2 regions of the Arthrobacter sp. CC3 genome follow, and region 2 is predicted to be linked to the other one. Evidence: riboswitches for the same ligand, from Rfam matches in the RefSeq annotation. Region 2 holds a riboswitch; the other holds the start of a gene.
The links. A riboswitch is a leader RNA that binds a small molecule or an ion and turns the genes downstream of it on or off. The one in region 2 is predicted to bind cyclic di-AMP.

Region 1: it holds a riboswitch for cyclic di-AMP, as region 2 does, so the genes downstream of both, PV761_RS09825 (NlpC/P60 family protein) here and PV761_RS04130 (M23 family metallopeptidase) in region 2, are expected to answer to the same signal.

What each region holds. Positions count from the first base shown of each region.
Region 1 covers NZ_JARCCY010000013.1:8,226-15,736, forward strand. The annotation lists gene PV761_RS09800 (cation diffusion facilitator family transporter) at 1-814, shown strand, start outside; gene PV761_RS09805 (thioredoxin domain-containing protein) at 814-1,521, shown strand; gene PV761_RS09810 (hypothetical protein) at 1,597-2,226, shown strand; gene PV761_RS09815 (copper resistance CopC family protein) at 2,296-2,937, shown strand; gene PV761_RS09820 (hypothetical protein) at 3,031-3,495, opposite strand; gene PV761_RS09825 (NlpC/P60 family protein) at 3,726-4,466, opposite strand; cyclic di-AMP (ydaO/yuaA leader) riboswitch at 4,470-4,635, opposite strand; partial or broken gene PV761_RS09830 (HAD-IC family P-type ATPase) at 5,007-5,389, shown strand; gene PV761_RS09835 (hypothetical protein) at 5,483-5,956, shown strand; gene PV761_RS09840 (DUF305 domain-containing protein) at 6,096-6,725, shown strand; gene PV761_RS09845 (F510_1955 family glycosylhydrolase) at 6,822-7,511, shown strand, end outside.
Region 2 covers NZ_JARCCY010000004.1:198,980-206,490, reverse strand. The annotation lists gene PV761_RS04145 (hypothetical protein) at 1,395-2,483, shown strand; gene PV761_RS04140 (four-helix bundle copper-binding protein) at 3,008-3,421, opposite strand; gene PV761_RS04135 (hypothetical protein) at 4,014-4,157, shown strand; cyclic di-AMP (ydaO/yuaA leader) riboswitch at 4,302-4,504, shown strand; gene PV761_RS04130 (M23 family metallopeptidase) at 4,510-5,271, shown strand; partial or broken gene PV761_RS04125 (IS1380 family transposase) at 5,415-6,808, shown strand; gene PV761_RS04120 (hypothetical protein) at 7,169-7,492, shown strand.

The DNA of each region.
Region 1 (7,511 bases), on a different contig from region 2:
CGGATCGGTCCTCACCGGCAGCTTGGCGCTCCTGGCCGACGCGGGCCACATGTTCACCGACTCGACCGGTCTGCTGATCGCCCTCATCGCCGCCTCCCTTGCCCTGAAGCCCGCCACGCTCAAACGCACCTGGGGCTACAAGCGTGCCGAAATCATCGCCGCCGCAGGGCAGGCGGCCCTTCTGCTCGGCGTCGGCGGCTTCGTCATCGTCGAAGGAATCCGACGGCTCTTCGAGCCTCCCGAAATCGCCGGATCCACGATGCTGTGGTTCGGCATCATCGGCCTGGCCGGCAACGCCGTCGGCCTGGTGGTCCTCGCCTCCGGCCGGAACCACAACTTCAACATGAAGGCCGCATTCCTGGAAGTGCTCAACGACGCCCTGGGATCCGTTGCCGTCATCGCAGCGGCCATCATCATCGCCGTCACCGGCTGGGTCCAGGCCGACGCCGTCGTGTCCCTGCTCATCGGTGTACTGATCATTCCCCGCACACTCAAGCTGCTCCGCGACACCGTCAATGTGCTCATGGAAAACGCACCCCAGGGCCTGGACATGGCCAAGGTCCGCGAACACATCCTGGAGCTGCCCCACGTCATTGACGTCCATGACCTGCACGCATCCCTCGTCGCCTCAGGAATACCGGTCCTCTCAGCCCACGTCACCGTCGAAGACGGCTGCATGACCGACGGACACGCCACAGAAATCCTGGCGGACCTGCAACGATGCGTGGCCGAGCACTTTGACGTCAGCATTGAACACTCCACCTTCCAGATCGAACCAGCCGCCCACCGCGACCAGGAAAGCATGCATCACTGATGACACCACCGACCAAGACCGCCCCTTCACGACCAGAGCACTCCCCGATGGACCCCGCCAAAAAAGCCCGCCGGGTCATTTGGATCCTGCTGGCCATCATCGTGGGCGCAGGCATCATCTGGTTCGCCGTTTTTACGGCTGCCAAACCCGCCCCTGTGGAGCCCCAGGCCGCACCGGACGCCCAGCTCGTGCGCGAGGACAGCCACCGCGTTACCTCACCGGCGACAGAGAAAGCGCAACTGGTGGAATTCCTGGACTTCGAATGTGAAGCCTGCCGCGCCGCCGTGCCGCTGGTGGAGGAACTGAAGAAGGAATTCGGTGACCAGGTCACCTTCGTGAACCGGTACTTCCCCCTGCCATCGCACAAGAACTCCGGCCAGGCCGCCCTCGCCGTCGAAGCAGCAGCGCAGCAGGGAAAGTACGAACAGATGTACGCCAAGATGTTTGAAACCCAGCCGCAGTGGGGCGAGAAGCAGGACTTCCAGAACGCCCTGTTCAGGACCTTCGCCGAAGAGCTTGGACTGGACATGGAAAAATACGACGCGGCCATGGCTGCTGAAGAGACCAAGGAACGGATCCGCAAAGATATTGCCGACGGGAAAGCTCTTGGCGTTTCCGGTACTCCAACCTTTTTCCTGAACGGCGAAAAGCTCACCCTCAACACCGAAGCCGAATTCCGGCAGAAACTGGCCGACGCCGTCAAATAGCTCACACAGCAAGGTTCAGAACCGCTACCGTTCTACATGATGTAGAACGGTAATTTGGGCTGGAAGGAGGCAGCCATGATGATCCTGCACCGTGCACCTCTGCGGTTGCCGCGGGCCGGTGCCGTGGCGCTGACCGTGCTAACCCTGGCCGGCGGCGCTCACGTCGCCGCCGGCGGGCAGCTCCCGGCACTGCCGATCCTGACGGCGGTGGCCGCGGTTGTTGGCCTCTCCACGGTTCTTCTCGCGGGGCGGAAAATGAGCGCCCCGCGCCTGGTCGGCTACCTCGGCGCCTCCCAGCTCGCCCTGCACCTGGCCTTCTCACGGCTCGCAGACGCCGGGACGTCCGGTCCTACCGGCCAGCCCCACCATGGGTTCGCCACCACGGCGGCCAGTTCGGTGTCGGCCCAGACCCCGTCGCCCTACGAGCATCTGGCGGCCGATGCCGGTTCAACAATGACGCTCCTGCACCTGGCGGCGACACTGCTGACGGCGATCTTTCTGGCCCGGGGCGAGGCTGCCCTCTGGGCGCTGGCGGCCTGGTTGAAGCCGCTGCACGGGATCTCTGAAACCGGGACCATTCCGCCGCGTTTCCGGGTCCTGCCCGCACAGCCACGGACGGTCCCGGCCAGGGCTGCGGTTCCCGGGCAGGTCGGTGTCCGGGGACCCCCGCACAGGTTCTGCAACCTCCAAGCCCCCGCCTGCTAAGGGGGCCACCGCGCCGCAAAAGTACGGCGTCAAGTGTCCGGATACAACCAGAATTGCAGAACCAATTTCATGAATGATCTGAATCGTGGACGCTCCAAGGCAGTGCTTGCCCTCGCCGGTGCCCTGCTGTTCACCGCGCTGGGGGCCGGGCCGGCGCAGGCCCACGATGCCCTCCAGTCAACATCCCCTGAACGCGACACCACCGTGGCCGCGGCCCCGGAGATTGTGACTCTGACGCTCTCGGAACCACCCACGGATTCGAAAAGCCTGAACCTGAGTATCATCACGGTGACAGACTCAACCGGAAAAACGCTCAGCAACGGTGAGGTCACGGTCGCGGGACCGACCATATCAACCAACGTCACACCGGGAAGCAACGGACCCTACAAGGTCCTGTGGCGCACCGTTTCCTCCGACGGCCACCCGATCGAGGGAACCTTCGCCTTCACCGTCGAGGACCCGGCTGTGGGCGCGGCAACCGGGCCGGCATCAGCAACGGCAACGGCAACGGCAACAGCAACAGCAACAGCAACAGCGACAGCGACAGCGACGGCCAGCGCCCCGGCGAACACCGTGCCGGACCGCGTACCGCCGCCCGATGACAGCAACGCCCTCCTCACGGTCGGCATCGCCGCCATCGTCCTGGCGGTCATCGGCGGCCTTATTTATCTGTCCCGCCGCCGGGAGCGGACAGGCGACAGCGGCGCCTGAACCAGAGCACCGGGCTTTCTGCGGCCGCAGGGCCCCGGGGATGAGCACACCTCCCGGGGCCCTGCGGACCGGTCGTTTAAGGCGGTCGGGACGTTAAGCGGCTGCTCCGGCGGGAAGTCTGCGGGACCTGAAGCGTCCGACGGTACCGGCCAGAACTGCTGCCGCCATCACCACAACGGCAGCAACGCCGGTGTAGAACAGTACTGAGGACATTTCCGGGGCCGGGGCCGAGGCGTCAGCAGCGGCCATGACGGTCAGCCAGTAGCCGATCGTGGCCGCCATCCAGGCCTCGCCGGCCGCGGCTGTCAGCCGTGGCCACCGCGTGAACCATGCAGGCCCGATCCCGTAAGACAAGGCAACACTGACCGCCACGACACCGGCGACAGCGATCAGCTGGATACCGAACAGGTATGGCCCTGCGACAAGCCCGACCGGGATACACAGCCCGCCAATGAGCACCAGTCGCCGGGCGCCCAAGGGCATGCCGGCCGTTTTGCCCTGGTCCCCGCCTGGCAGGGGCCCAGCGTTGGACGCCTGAGCTGGCGTGTTCGTATCCATGAAATTCCTTTGAAAAGTGGGACTGCCGGACGCAGGACTGCCGTGGTGCCTGAGTAAGGGGTGGCAGCTGTTTTACCTTCCCTGACGTTACAGCATCCGCTGGATCGAACATGCAACGATCCGACCGGCCGGGCGGGCAGGAGTGGGGGCTGCTCATCGACCGGGTGGCACACTGAAGGTCGGCGTTTCGCTGCCCCCAAGGCAACGAAACGCCAGCCTTCAGTTGGGTGTTAGGCCCCGGCCCGGACGAAAGTTACTGAGCCTTTGGAAGTCATCCAGGTCAGCGGGTGGACAGCCGTTTCGTTCTTGCCGTTCAAACCGGAGCTGAGGACCTGGCCGTCGCCGACATAGATGCCGACGTGTCCGGGCTGCATGACCATGTCACCGGGCTGCGGGTCACTCACGACGGTCCCGTAATTCATGAACTGCATGGGGCCGAGGTCTCCGACGGGGATCCCGGCAGCGTTAAGGGCGTTTTCCACCAGTCGTGTGCAGTCCTGGATCATGCCGATCTGGGCGTAGGCGGCGGAAACCATCGTCGCGTTGACTCCGCCTGCTGCCGGGGCGGCCACCGGCGCGGCCGCAGCGGGCGTGACGGTGATCTGAGCCTTGGCCGGCGCAGCAGCCTTCGCAACGGCGACGGGTTTGGGTGCTTCTACAACAGGGGCGGGCGTGGTCTCCACGGCAGGACGTTCGAAGGAAATCTGGACCGTGGCATCTGCGCTGAGCGGAGCCTGTACCTGGCTGGTGACCTCCAGGTACGAGGTCGGCTCCGCGTCGCGCTGGGCCGGGGCCTCAGCTGCCTGCGCAGCAACGCCGCTGGTCAGGACGAGTCCGGAAGCTGCGGCAATGACGGCCGCCTGTCGGCCCACACCGCCGGCGTTGTCAGCGACGGATTTGGACAGGACCGCAAGGGCGCTGGTCTGGACGGGAACCGCGCGGTGGCGGCCGTGAGTACGGCGAATGGACATGAAAGGGCCTCTCCCACTGCCTGCGAGGTTAGCTGTCGGATTCGGATGGGAGACACCCGGCCGCAGTTCCAGCGCAAGGCCGGAAGCGCGGCTTCACCCCAAGGCCTGCCCGAAGCAGGCCACTCTTGGGTTCCCCGTCTCTGCCGGACGAATTTTGCGAACGGATCCCGGGCAGCGGCAGAGCTAGGCAATCTGCTCAGGAGTGCCGCATTCGGAGAAACCGGCACGCGTTCGACCGTACTCGAAAACCCGGCACTTTGTCACATTTGCATAACGGGACGGAAGCATGTGTTCCCTAAAGCAGGACAGGGAGGATGGAGGTGTTTCATCGGTGCTGGCTCGGATTCGCATGCTCGGCCGTGCCGAGGAACACCCTCAGCCCTCGTCAGCGGCGCGCTGGAAGAAACCTAATAAGAGGCCAGACCCTTCCGTGCGGGCACTGGTGATGGGGCGACTTGGGGCCCCTTCACTGTGAGGCAGCAGAGAAAGAGCAGGGCCACCCATCTCCGGGCGGCGAAAGCGGCAGTGCTGCGGTAGAGGCGGGGGATGAAGGTCGCCATGGTGGGCGACGGGGTCAATGACTCCCCGGCGCTGGCCAGAGCAGAGGTCGGCATCGCGATCGGCGCCGGGACCGACGGGCCATGGAATCAGCCGGAGTGGTCCTGGCGGGAAATGATCCTCGGGCGGTGCTGTCCATGGTGGACCTGTCGCGGGCCAGCTACCGGAAGATGTGGCAGAACCTCATCTGGGCCACCGGCTACAACGTCCTGTCCGTGCCCCTGGCCGCCGGGGTGCTCGCCTTCGCAGGCGTCGTGCTCTCCCGCGCCGCCGGCGCGGTCCTGATGTCTGTCTCCACCATCGTGGTCGCGCTCAATGCGCAGCTGCTGCGACGGGTGAAACTGAACCCATCCGAGGTTCGTTGACCCAAGAGGCGCTACCGGCCAGGGGAGCACCGCATCGCCCCGTGGCCGGTAGCCTAGAAGCGACACCAGAGCCGCATCGAAAGGAGGAACGTCATGACCGCAACAGCTCACCGCCAGGCGCCGGGGTTCCTTCGCCGTGCGGGTCTGGTCGCCGCGGTGCTGGCCATCATCGCTGGAATCTTCGGCATGCACGTCCTCACCGGCACCCACGCCATGCACTCCCCGGCCTCAGCCACGCCAGCCGCCGACGCGCACACCACGGAAGCATCCCCTGACCACACCGGACACCCGGCGGAATCCGGCACGGTCCCTGACCATGCCTCTGCAGGGCAGAACATGGCCGGGGTCGCCGTTGAGCAGTGTTCAGAGTCGGGTGACTGCACCAGCATGCAGGCCATGACGACTGCCTGCACTCCCTCGGCGAAAACCGCGTCCATGGCCGCGCCGCCGCCAGGCACCAACGTGCTGGGCAACAGCAACAACACCGCAGCAGGTGCCGTCACCGGCCAGTGGTCCTATCTTCCCGGCAGCCCTTCGCCTTGTGAGCTGTCCATCAGCAGGACGTAAAAGAGGCCCCGCGCCGCCACCCTCCCGGCGCATGCCCCCTTTACCCTGACAGTCCCAAGCGGACCGTCGGGTGCATCACTGATGCACGTATTCCTCAGGCGCCCTTGCGCGCCAGCTGATGTATGAAGGACCTGATCTCATGACTAAGAAGTTTCTGACCCTTTCCGTCACCGGCATCGCCGCGGCCATCGCCTTGGCCGGCTGCGCCTCCGGATCCGGAGCCGGACCCTCCGGCACCTCCACGCCCGGCATGGACCACGGCAGCTCCAGCGCGACAGCCAGCAGCATCCCCGGCAGCGCAACGGCAGCCGCCGCGGACCACAACACCGCGGACGTCACGTTCGCGCAGACGATGATCCCGCACCACACCCAGGCCGTGGAAATGAGCGACACGATGCTCAAGAAGAAAGACATCCCGGCGTCCGTCACCGCGCTGGCCACCAAGATCAAGGCAGCCCAAGGCCCCGAAATCGAGACAATGACCGGCTGGCTCAAGAGCTGGAACGAGACCGCCACGATGCCCTCCAGCCACAGCATGACCGGCATGATGAGCGACGCGGACATGCAGAAGCTCGACGCCGCCCAGGGTAGCGATGCGGCCCGGCTCTTCCTGAAGCAGATGACCGCCCACCATGAAGGTGCGATCATGATGGCCAAGACCGAAAACACGGCCGGCAAGAACGCCGACGCGGTCCAGCTCAGCAAGGACATTGTCGCCGCGCAGGAAGCAGAAATCCAGGAAATGCAAAAGCTGCTGGCCACCCTGTAACCATCACCTTCGGGTGCCGGCCCGCCGCCCACGTGCGGCAAGGCCGGTGCCCGGCCCTGCACTCTCCCTTTTCGTCCCCCAACACTCGGAGTTTTCATGCCTATCTCATCCAAAACCATGTCACGGTCCTCAGCCGTGCTGGCCGGAGCCGCCGCGCTCGTCCTGGCCCTTGCCGCCTGCACGCCCTCCACTGGGCAGGCAGCCGGCGCATCATCAACCGGGCAGGCCGGCAGCGGCCTTCCCAGCAGCCACGTCCATGGGCTGACCGTCAGCGGTGACACCAGCCAGGTCCTGCTGGCCACGCACGACGGATTGTTCGATGTGAGCAAACAGCCCGCCAGCAAGATCGGCGGCACCAACGACCTGATGGGCTTCACCGCCGGCAAGGATTCCGGCATCTTCTATGCCTCGGGCCACCCGGGAGCCGGATCCAACCTGCCCAACCCCCTCGGTCTCCTCAAGACCGTCGACGGGGGAAAGACCTGGGAACAGCTTTCCCGGCAAGGCGAATCAGACTTCCACGCCATGACCACCACCAAGTCCGGGATCGTGGCATTCGACGGAACGCTGCGCACCAGCCCTGACGGCAAGACCTGGAAAACCGTGTCAGCAGGGTTCGCCCCGGCAGTCCTGGCAGGGCACCCTGGCAGTGACACCGTTCTGGCCACCACCCAGGAAGGAATCCAGCGCTCCACCAACGGCGGCACCACGTGGGCGGCGGTGGAGTCAGGGCCGGTCATCCAGTTCGCCGCCTTCGCTACCGCGGCGGAAGTGGCGGGAGCCGAA
Region 2 (7,511 bases):
ATTCGTTGCGGGAGGAGACCCGGCAACCTGAGAGAACCCCGGCCTGGGTCTGCGCCCGTGCAGTTCGGCGCGAGCCGGCAGGGGAATCCCAGGCCAACCGCAGTAAACGCTTTTTGACCAGCACGTGCAGCAATTCGCGAATTACAAATTATGAGGAATCAAAGAAACATGACAGACCAGAATCACACTCTCCCGGGCCCGCAGCCTTCTTCTGCACTGCCTTCAGCGGCACGCATGCCGCTTGCTGCCCGGAGACTGGTGCTGATCGCTGCCGTTTGCATCTTTGTCGGGATTCTGGCGGGCCGGTTCCTGTTTGCCGGCCTGGTTCTGACCGCAGCAGGAATAACCGTTCTCGCGGTGGCCCTTTCGTACAGGACCGGCGGTAGATGGTTCTCACCTCTGTTACTGCGAACAGTCAGTCGCAGGACATCATCTCCCTCCGCCCCTGAGTAAAACCACAGCGGATACTTGATATCCGCCCTTGTCTTTTACATCGGCCTGGTTCACTTGGATTTCCCGTCTCGTCCTCGCCGGGCTCGCCGGACCGGGATGCCTCTTGCTGTGTGTGGGGCCCGCTTCAAGGCCGACCCAGCCAGGTAGCCCCAGGCGATATGACCTGACAGGACAGGGAAGATCATCTCGATCCAAACTCTGGTGCTGCGCGCGGCTCGGCACTCATCCGCCAGATAGGAGCGGGACGGCCTCTCAGTGGGGTTCCTGTTGTCGGCCGCCCTCGTTAGGCTCTTCCTGTTACCGCTCGTGCAAGGACGGCCGCGCACAGGAGGGGCTGATCCATCATGACCATCTACTTCCCAGAGAGCTCGGTCGCTTTTCTGCGTGAAGGCTACACGTTCATCTCCAGGCGGTGTGACAGATTCGACACTGATATTTTCCGGACCCGGCTGATGCTGCGCCCGGTTGTCTGCCTCCGGGGTGCTGAGGCTGCGGAGTTCTTCTATGACGGAGGGCGGTTCAGTCGTGCCTGGGCGATGCCCCGATCGGCTAAGCACCTTCTCCAGGACGCAGGCAGTGTGCAGTCCCTCGCGGGAGCAGCGCACCATCACCGCAAACAGCTTTCTCGCACTGATGGACAGGGACTCGGTGGAACGGCTTGGGCGGGCTTTCAACACTGAATGGCGTGCGGCCCTGTCGATACCTCAGGCTAAGCCTCAGCTGTGCTTGCAGCCGCCCATCTTTGCAAGACGCAGGGGCAGCTGAACGATTCCAGCCGTCCGTCGCGAACGTGGCGCGTCAGGCAGCACGTTCACCGCCAGGACGGTGAATGATCGTCCTGGGTGGCAGGAGGGTAGCTTGATTTAAACGCCGCCAGTCTAGGCCCCATCCTCGCCGCGGGAGCCTTATCATCCTCGCCGCGGGCCCTTATCATCTGACGTATGCGTAAACACCTGGTCGCCCTTGGGGTAGCGGCAATCTTCCTGGCCGGCTGCTCGGCCCCTTCACCTCAACCGGCAGAAACGACGCCGGCGCCGGCCGCCACATCAGCATCAGCCACGCCGACGCCTACTACGCCAACGCCAGGCTCGGCCGCGACAAATGCGGCGTCCGGTACTACTACACCGACGCCACCACCGCCTCCGTCATCCGGCGACTCGTTTGAGTTCGCTGCTGTCGGGGACATAAACCCGTCAGGCAACACATCCACATCATCGGCAAGCGGTAAGAACGCGGCCAGCATCATCGCCGGTCTCAACGACGGCTCGCTGGACAACTTCCTTGTGCTGGGCGATTTCCAGTTCGACCGCGGCACATGCTCCGCGCTAGGGGCTTACAACCAGTTGTGGGGCGCGGCCAAGGCAAAGACATACTGGGCGGCTGGTCCGACCCATGATATTGAACCCGGCGTGAATGACGACCTTGACAGGTATATGGACGGGCAGTGCGTGTCCACAACCAAGAGCGCAACGTCCACCACTCTCGGCCGGTTCCAAGACGCGCTGGAATGGTACTCATTCGACAAGGGTAACTGGCGCATCGTCTCCATCCCTACCGCCGCATGGCGTTACAGTCCAGCTAGGGCAAAGGCCATGACTGCGGAGATAGATGCAGACATGAAAGCTGCGAAAGCCGCTGGCAAGTATCTGGCTGTCATCTCACATGACCCTTACTTCACCAGCAACACGTCAGCCCATACCTCCCTTACACAGATGAAGCCATGGATTGATGTGTTCTGGGCGAACCGCGTTAAAATCATTCTGTCCGGTGCGCAACATAATTATGAGCGGACCTGCCCGGTTAACAACGCGGGCCAGTGCGTCGCGGACGGCATGCAGCAATTTCAGGCATCCACCGGCGGAATCGGCCTGCGGACGTTCACCAGTAATCCCGCATATTCGGAGCGGAAGTTCACTGACACATGGGGTCACCTACGGATGAGCCTCAAGGCTGACGGCTCTTATACGTGGGAATTCCGTCCCGTTTCTGGCGGAATGCAGACTGACAGCGGGTCTCGAAGCCAGGGCTAATTCCTCGGTTCCGATCACCGCCGGTTCGGGCACTACCAATGATACCGTCACCATGCCCGGCGGCGACCACAGGCAGGTTGTCGTGCTGGGCAATCACGGTGGGAATGAGGGACGTACCGCCACGGAATTTTTCAAGCTGAGCGACATGAGGCGCTACGCTCCCTTCCCAAGGAATGCCGGCGGACACCCGGACGGGAGCCGCTCAGCGGGCAGTTGGGATGCGCCGATCCGCCCGGAGTGCGGGCCTGTTCATTTTCCGGCCGTGCGGCAGTGTCCCGGACCCCGGGGATGTGTTGAATGAGTGCGGGGGGTGTTGCGTGCGTCACAGTTCATGCCTAGGCTTGCGTGGGCGGTCGCAGCGTCGCGGCCGTCCCCCATAGGGGCAGGAGCACCGTGACAGACAAGCTCAGCGTCCTGGTCCGTGTGGACATCGTTAAGGCCGGGATGCCGCAGGGCAGGCCTTCCCGCGGGTGCCGGAAGGCGTTGGATCTCCGGTCACCGTTGGGCAGGGCCTTGGGGCAGGGTCAGCCGAGCGAGCTGAGAAGCTCGTTGCATGCCTTTTCGCAACGGCGGCAGGCCTCGGCACAGAGCCGGCAGTGTTCATGCATGCCTGCGTGTTGTTCGCATTCCTCGGCGCAGGCCTTGCAGATGGCGGCGCAGGCCTGCAGCACCGCGCGGGTGACGTTGGCGTCATAGCCGGTGTGGCGGGAGAGTACGTTTGCCGTGGCCGCGCAGACGTCCGCACAGTCAAGATCGGTGCGGATGCATTTGGTCAACTCGGCGACCATGTCTTCGCCGAGGCAGGCATCAGCGCAGGCGGTACAGGCCTGTGAGCAGTCAAAGCACGCTGCGATGCATTCGGCGAGCTTGTGCTGATCGATGCCGCCCAGATCCTTCGGGTACGCATCGAGCATCTTGTGGGTGCTTCCGTGTGTCATTTCTGTCTCTCTTTCCAATACTGAATGGGAGGAACCTGGTGCGGAGACCGGCTGATGTTTTCTGATGCGCCGGCTGTTTGGCTGATGTTCTTTCTCGGGCCTCCTTCTGATCGCTGAAGGCAGGACCCAAAGGGCGGCCCGCACGCGGTGTTTACGCCCGCCTGGTCGAACGGTGCCACTTGCAGGCCTATGGCCTGGCGTTCGCGCGGCCGGACGGGGAGAACGTGCCCTTCTACGTCCGACTGACAGACAGCTGAGTTAGGGTTAGCGCCTGCCGGCTCAGCGGTGCTTGGGGCCTGTTGGCGATGTGGGACGCCGGGGGCAGGGCGCGCGGATCCGCGGAATCAGGGATGAGCGTTCCGGGCCTTGGCTGCGCCGCGTCGGTCACAGCAACGGGCCACGACCGTGGACTGAGTGCACGGGTGTCTCCGATCTCGTGGCACCCGTTGCGCGGGACCCCGTGGAGCACGTCGGCGGCGGATTGGGCTCCGACCGGCGTCACTCTGTTCGAATGTCCCCGAGGGTTCTCCTGTCCCCCGGGGATCGCAGTCTGGCGCTGTGCCGCGGCGTAAGGGTCGGACACCCCCACCACGTGGACCTGTCCATTACAGAAGGCAACTGGCCCGGCCGCCAGGAGGACGATCACGACGCAGGAAAGGACAGCCCGCAGCGCCGCAAGCCTGCGGACCAGCAGTGGAAGCGTCGAACGTTTAAGGGCCATCTCGTCTTCTCCTGAGGGCAAGTCCCGCCCAGCGTAACCTTCCGGTGCCCCGCCAGTCACCATCCCTGTCCTCTTAAGCGCTTTTGATAACGGATTTGTAACTTAAGCCGAGGCTTCGCTAAAGTTAGATAAACACATACCCCCCCAACGGGTATGGATGTGACCGCTTCGCCAAACCCCGCCGGCGGTCCGTGAACCTGATCTTCTCAGGCGGGGGCGGAGGACCCACTTTTGGTGCGTAATGATGCACCTTGGGGTGAAGCCGACCCTGTGACTGCGCGTCCTGATCGCGTCCTGCAGGGCAGCCGGACAGTCCACTCGTCCGAATCCGACAGCTAACTTCGCCGGCGCCGAGAGGACCACTATCTTGCCTGCCCAGCCACAACACGGCCGTCGCCGTGCCCTTCCGGCCGCTGCCTCACCACGCCGCCGTCCGTTTTTCCAGGAACCAACGTTCCGGCTACGCGGCCAGCAGTTCGGGGTGACGGCCGCCGTAACGGGAATGATCGCCCTCACAGCTCTGTCCGCGGCGCAGGCTGACTCCGGCAGCCGCGTTGCGGCCCAGGACCGGCCAGCGGCCGTGGCAGCCCCGGCTCCGGAAGCGGCGGTCACGGCCGCAGCTGACACTGTTCTCACCTTTGACCGCCCGGAGGTGACCTCCCAGCCTGCGCCCGCGCCGGTACAGCCTGCAGGGGCGGTCAAGGCGCTTGAGGCTGGCCCCGCGCCTGAGGCGGCATCCACGGGGTTGCGTGCCCCGCTCGCGTCGATGAGCGTCAGTTCCCCGTTCGGTTTCAGGGTCAGCCCGATCACCGGGGCGGCAGCTGAAATGCACACCGGGGTTGATCTGACGGGGGCGTGCTCGACGGCGGTCTTCGCCGCCGGTTCCGGCACCGTCACCGAGGCCGGCTGGAGCCCGTACGGCAGCGGCAACCGGATCGTCGTCGATCACGGCAACGGCCTGAAGACCACCTACAACCACCTGGCCAGCATCGGTGTCTCCGCCGGACAGTCCGTGGCTCAGGGCCAGCAGATTGCAGGGGTAGGCACAACCGGTGCCTCCACCGGCTGCCACCTTCACTTCGAGGTCATGGTCAACGGCCAGACCGTCGACCCGGCTGCCTTCATCTGACGCCCGGCCCCCGGCCGCTTAGCCTTGATCCACCGATGAGGTTTGGGTCGTCTTCGGCGTTTTAAGAACGAGATGCTCGCCTTTTCAGGGAAAATTGGACTTGCGACAGAACAATTTTGCTGAAGAAGAGGAGCATCTCGCAGATGCAAGTTTTCTATAAGCCGGCCGCGGTGTCAGCTTCCTTCGACGAGGCGAATCTCGTGTCCTCGGCCGGGCTGCTCCCGGTGATGACATTGGCGCGGGACGCCGGACTGCAGGAACTGGCCCATGAACGGCTGACGGTGCCCACGGACAAGGGCGCGAACGCCGGACTGAAGGTCGCTTCCCTGGTCGCGGGGATGGTCGCCGGCGCGGACAGCATCGATGACATGGCCCTGCTGCGCCACGGCGGAATGAAGCGACTCTTCACCACCTGCTACGCGCCCTCAACACTGGGCTCGTTCCTGCGGGCCTTCACGTTCGGTCACGTGCGCCAGCTCGATGCAGTCGCGGCCCGCTTCCTGGGAAACCTCGCCTGTCGGGCACGTTTGCTGGGATCACCCGCGGCCGGTGACTTTGTGTTCGTGGACGTGGACGACACGATCATCGAGGTCCACGGCTACGCCAAGCAGGGCTCCGGCTACGGATACTCCGGGGTCCGCGGGCTGAACGCCCTGCTGGCCGCGGTCTCCACCAAGGACACCGCCCCGGTCATCGCCGCCCAACGGCTGCGCAAGGGCGCGGCGAACTCGGCCCGGGGAGCCAAGCGTCTGATTATTGATGCCCTGTCCACGCTCAAGCGTCCGCAGACCGACGGGCAGGTGCTGTGCCGTTTCGATTCGGCCTTCTACGGCCATGCCGCGGTGGCCGCCGCCCTGGCCGGCGGGGCGGACGTGTCGGTGACCGTGCGCATGGACCCGGCCGTCAAACGCGCCATCGCCGGGATCCCTGAAACGGCGTGGGAAACCATCGAATACACCGACGCGGTCTTCGACGAGACCACCAACACCTGGGTCTCGAAGGCTGAGGTCGCCGAGACCGTGTTCACCGCGTTCAGCTCCCGCAAAAAGGCCGAGCAGATCACCGGCCGGCTGGTGGTGCGCCGCATCCCGGAACTGAACCCGAAAGCCAGCGACGGACAACCCACCCTGTTTGAAACCCACCGGCACCACGCATTCTTCACCACCGTGGACGCCGAACTCCTGGACGCCGTCAGGGCCGACAAAACCCACCGGAAACACGCCATCATCGAGCAGGTCAATGCCGACCTGAAGGACAGCGCCCTGGCCCATATGCCCTCGGTGCTTTCGCCGCGAACTCGGCATGGCTGGTCGCCGCGGTCATGGCATACAACCTCACCCGCGCCGCCGGGCTCCTCGCCGCCGGGCCCTTCGGCAAAGCCCGGACCGGCACGATCCGCCGCAAACTCATCCACGTCCCGGCCCGCATCGCCACCAGCGCCCGACGCATCCGACTTCACCTGCCCGAAGCCTGGCCCTGGAAAGCCGCCTGGCAGGCCTTGTTCGAGGTTCTTTACCCGCCGCCGCAACCTGCCTGAACCCCGTCAACCCAGCCACATGGCGCAAACAGGACCACCAGTGGAACACCAAGGGCAGCGAGGCCCAGCGCCCGGGCATGCCCTCAGCCCGCAAACCGTCAAAACCCCGGACTCAGATCATCAGCCCAGGCGGATCGGTGGATCAAGGCTTAGGCGGCTGCGCTGACTGCTTGCGCGTCAAAAGCGGCAGCCGCCCGATGAAGCGGTACAGTTGCGGGTGCGTCCTGCCCTGTTTCTCTGCGGTCCTGACGGACCGCGCTCAGTGCCAGTCATGGTTCCGGGCTCGGGCGGATTAGGCACGAGGGCCATCTGCGGGCGCCCGCAACGAGCCGGACAAAGGACTATACGGTGCAAATCCCAATGGCTGCAGCGGGTCTTTACGCCCTCGCCACGTCGCCGGCACCGGGTCCAGGCAACGAAGGTCTGAGGCCAGGGCTGGACGCGGATCAGGTAACTCCCGGATTCCTGGGTTTCGCGATGACGGCGTTCATGGTCACCGCAGTTGTCCTGCTCATGGTTTCCATGACCAGACGAATCCGACGCGTGCGTTACCGGGCGCAGTTCGAGCAAGGAAGCGAACCCGTTTCGGAAGAAACGGATGATGCCCGCAGCCAGCCTGGGGTCAACAAAACCGAGGCGACCAACGGAAGCGGACCGGGGGACGAGGGCCCCGGACGGGCATGAGCCCGCGGCGCCTGCGGCA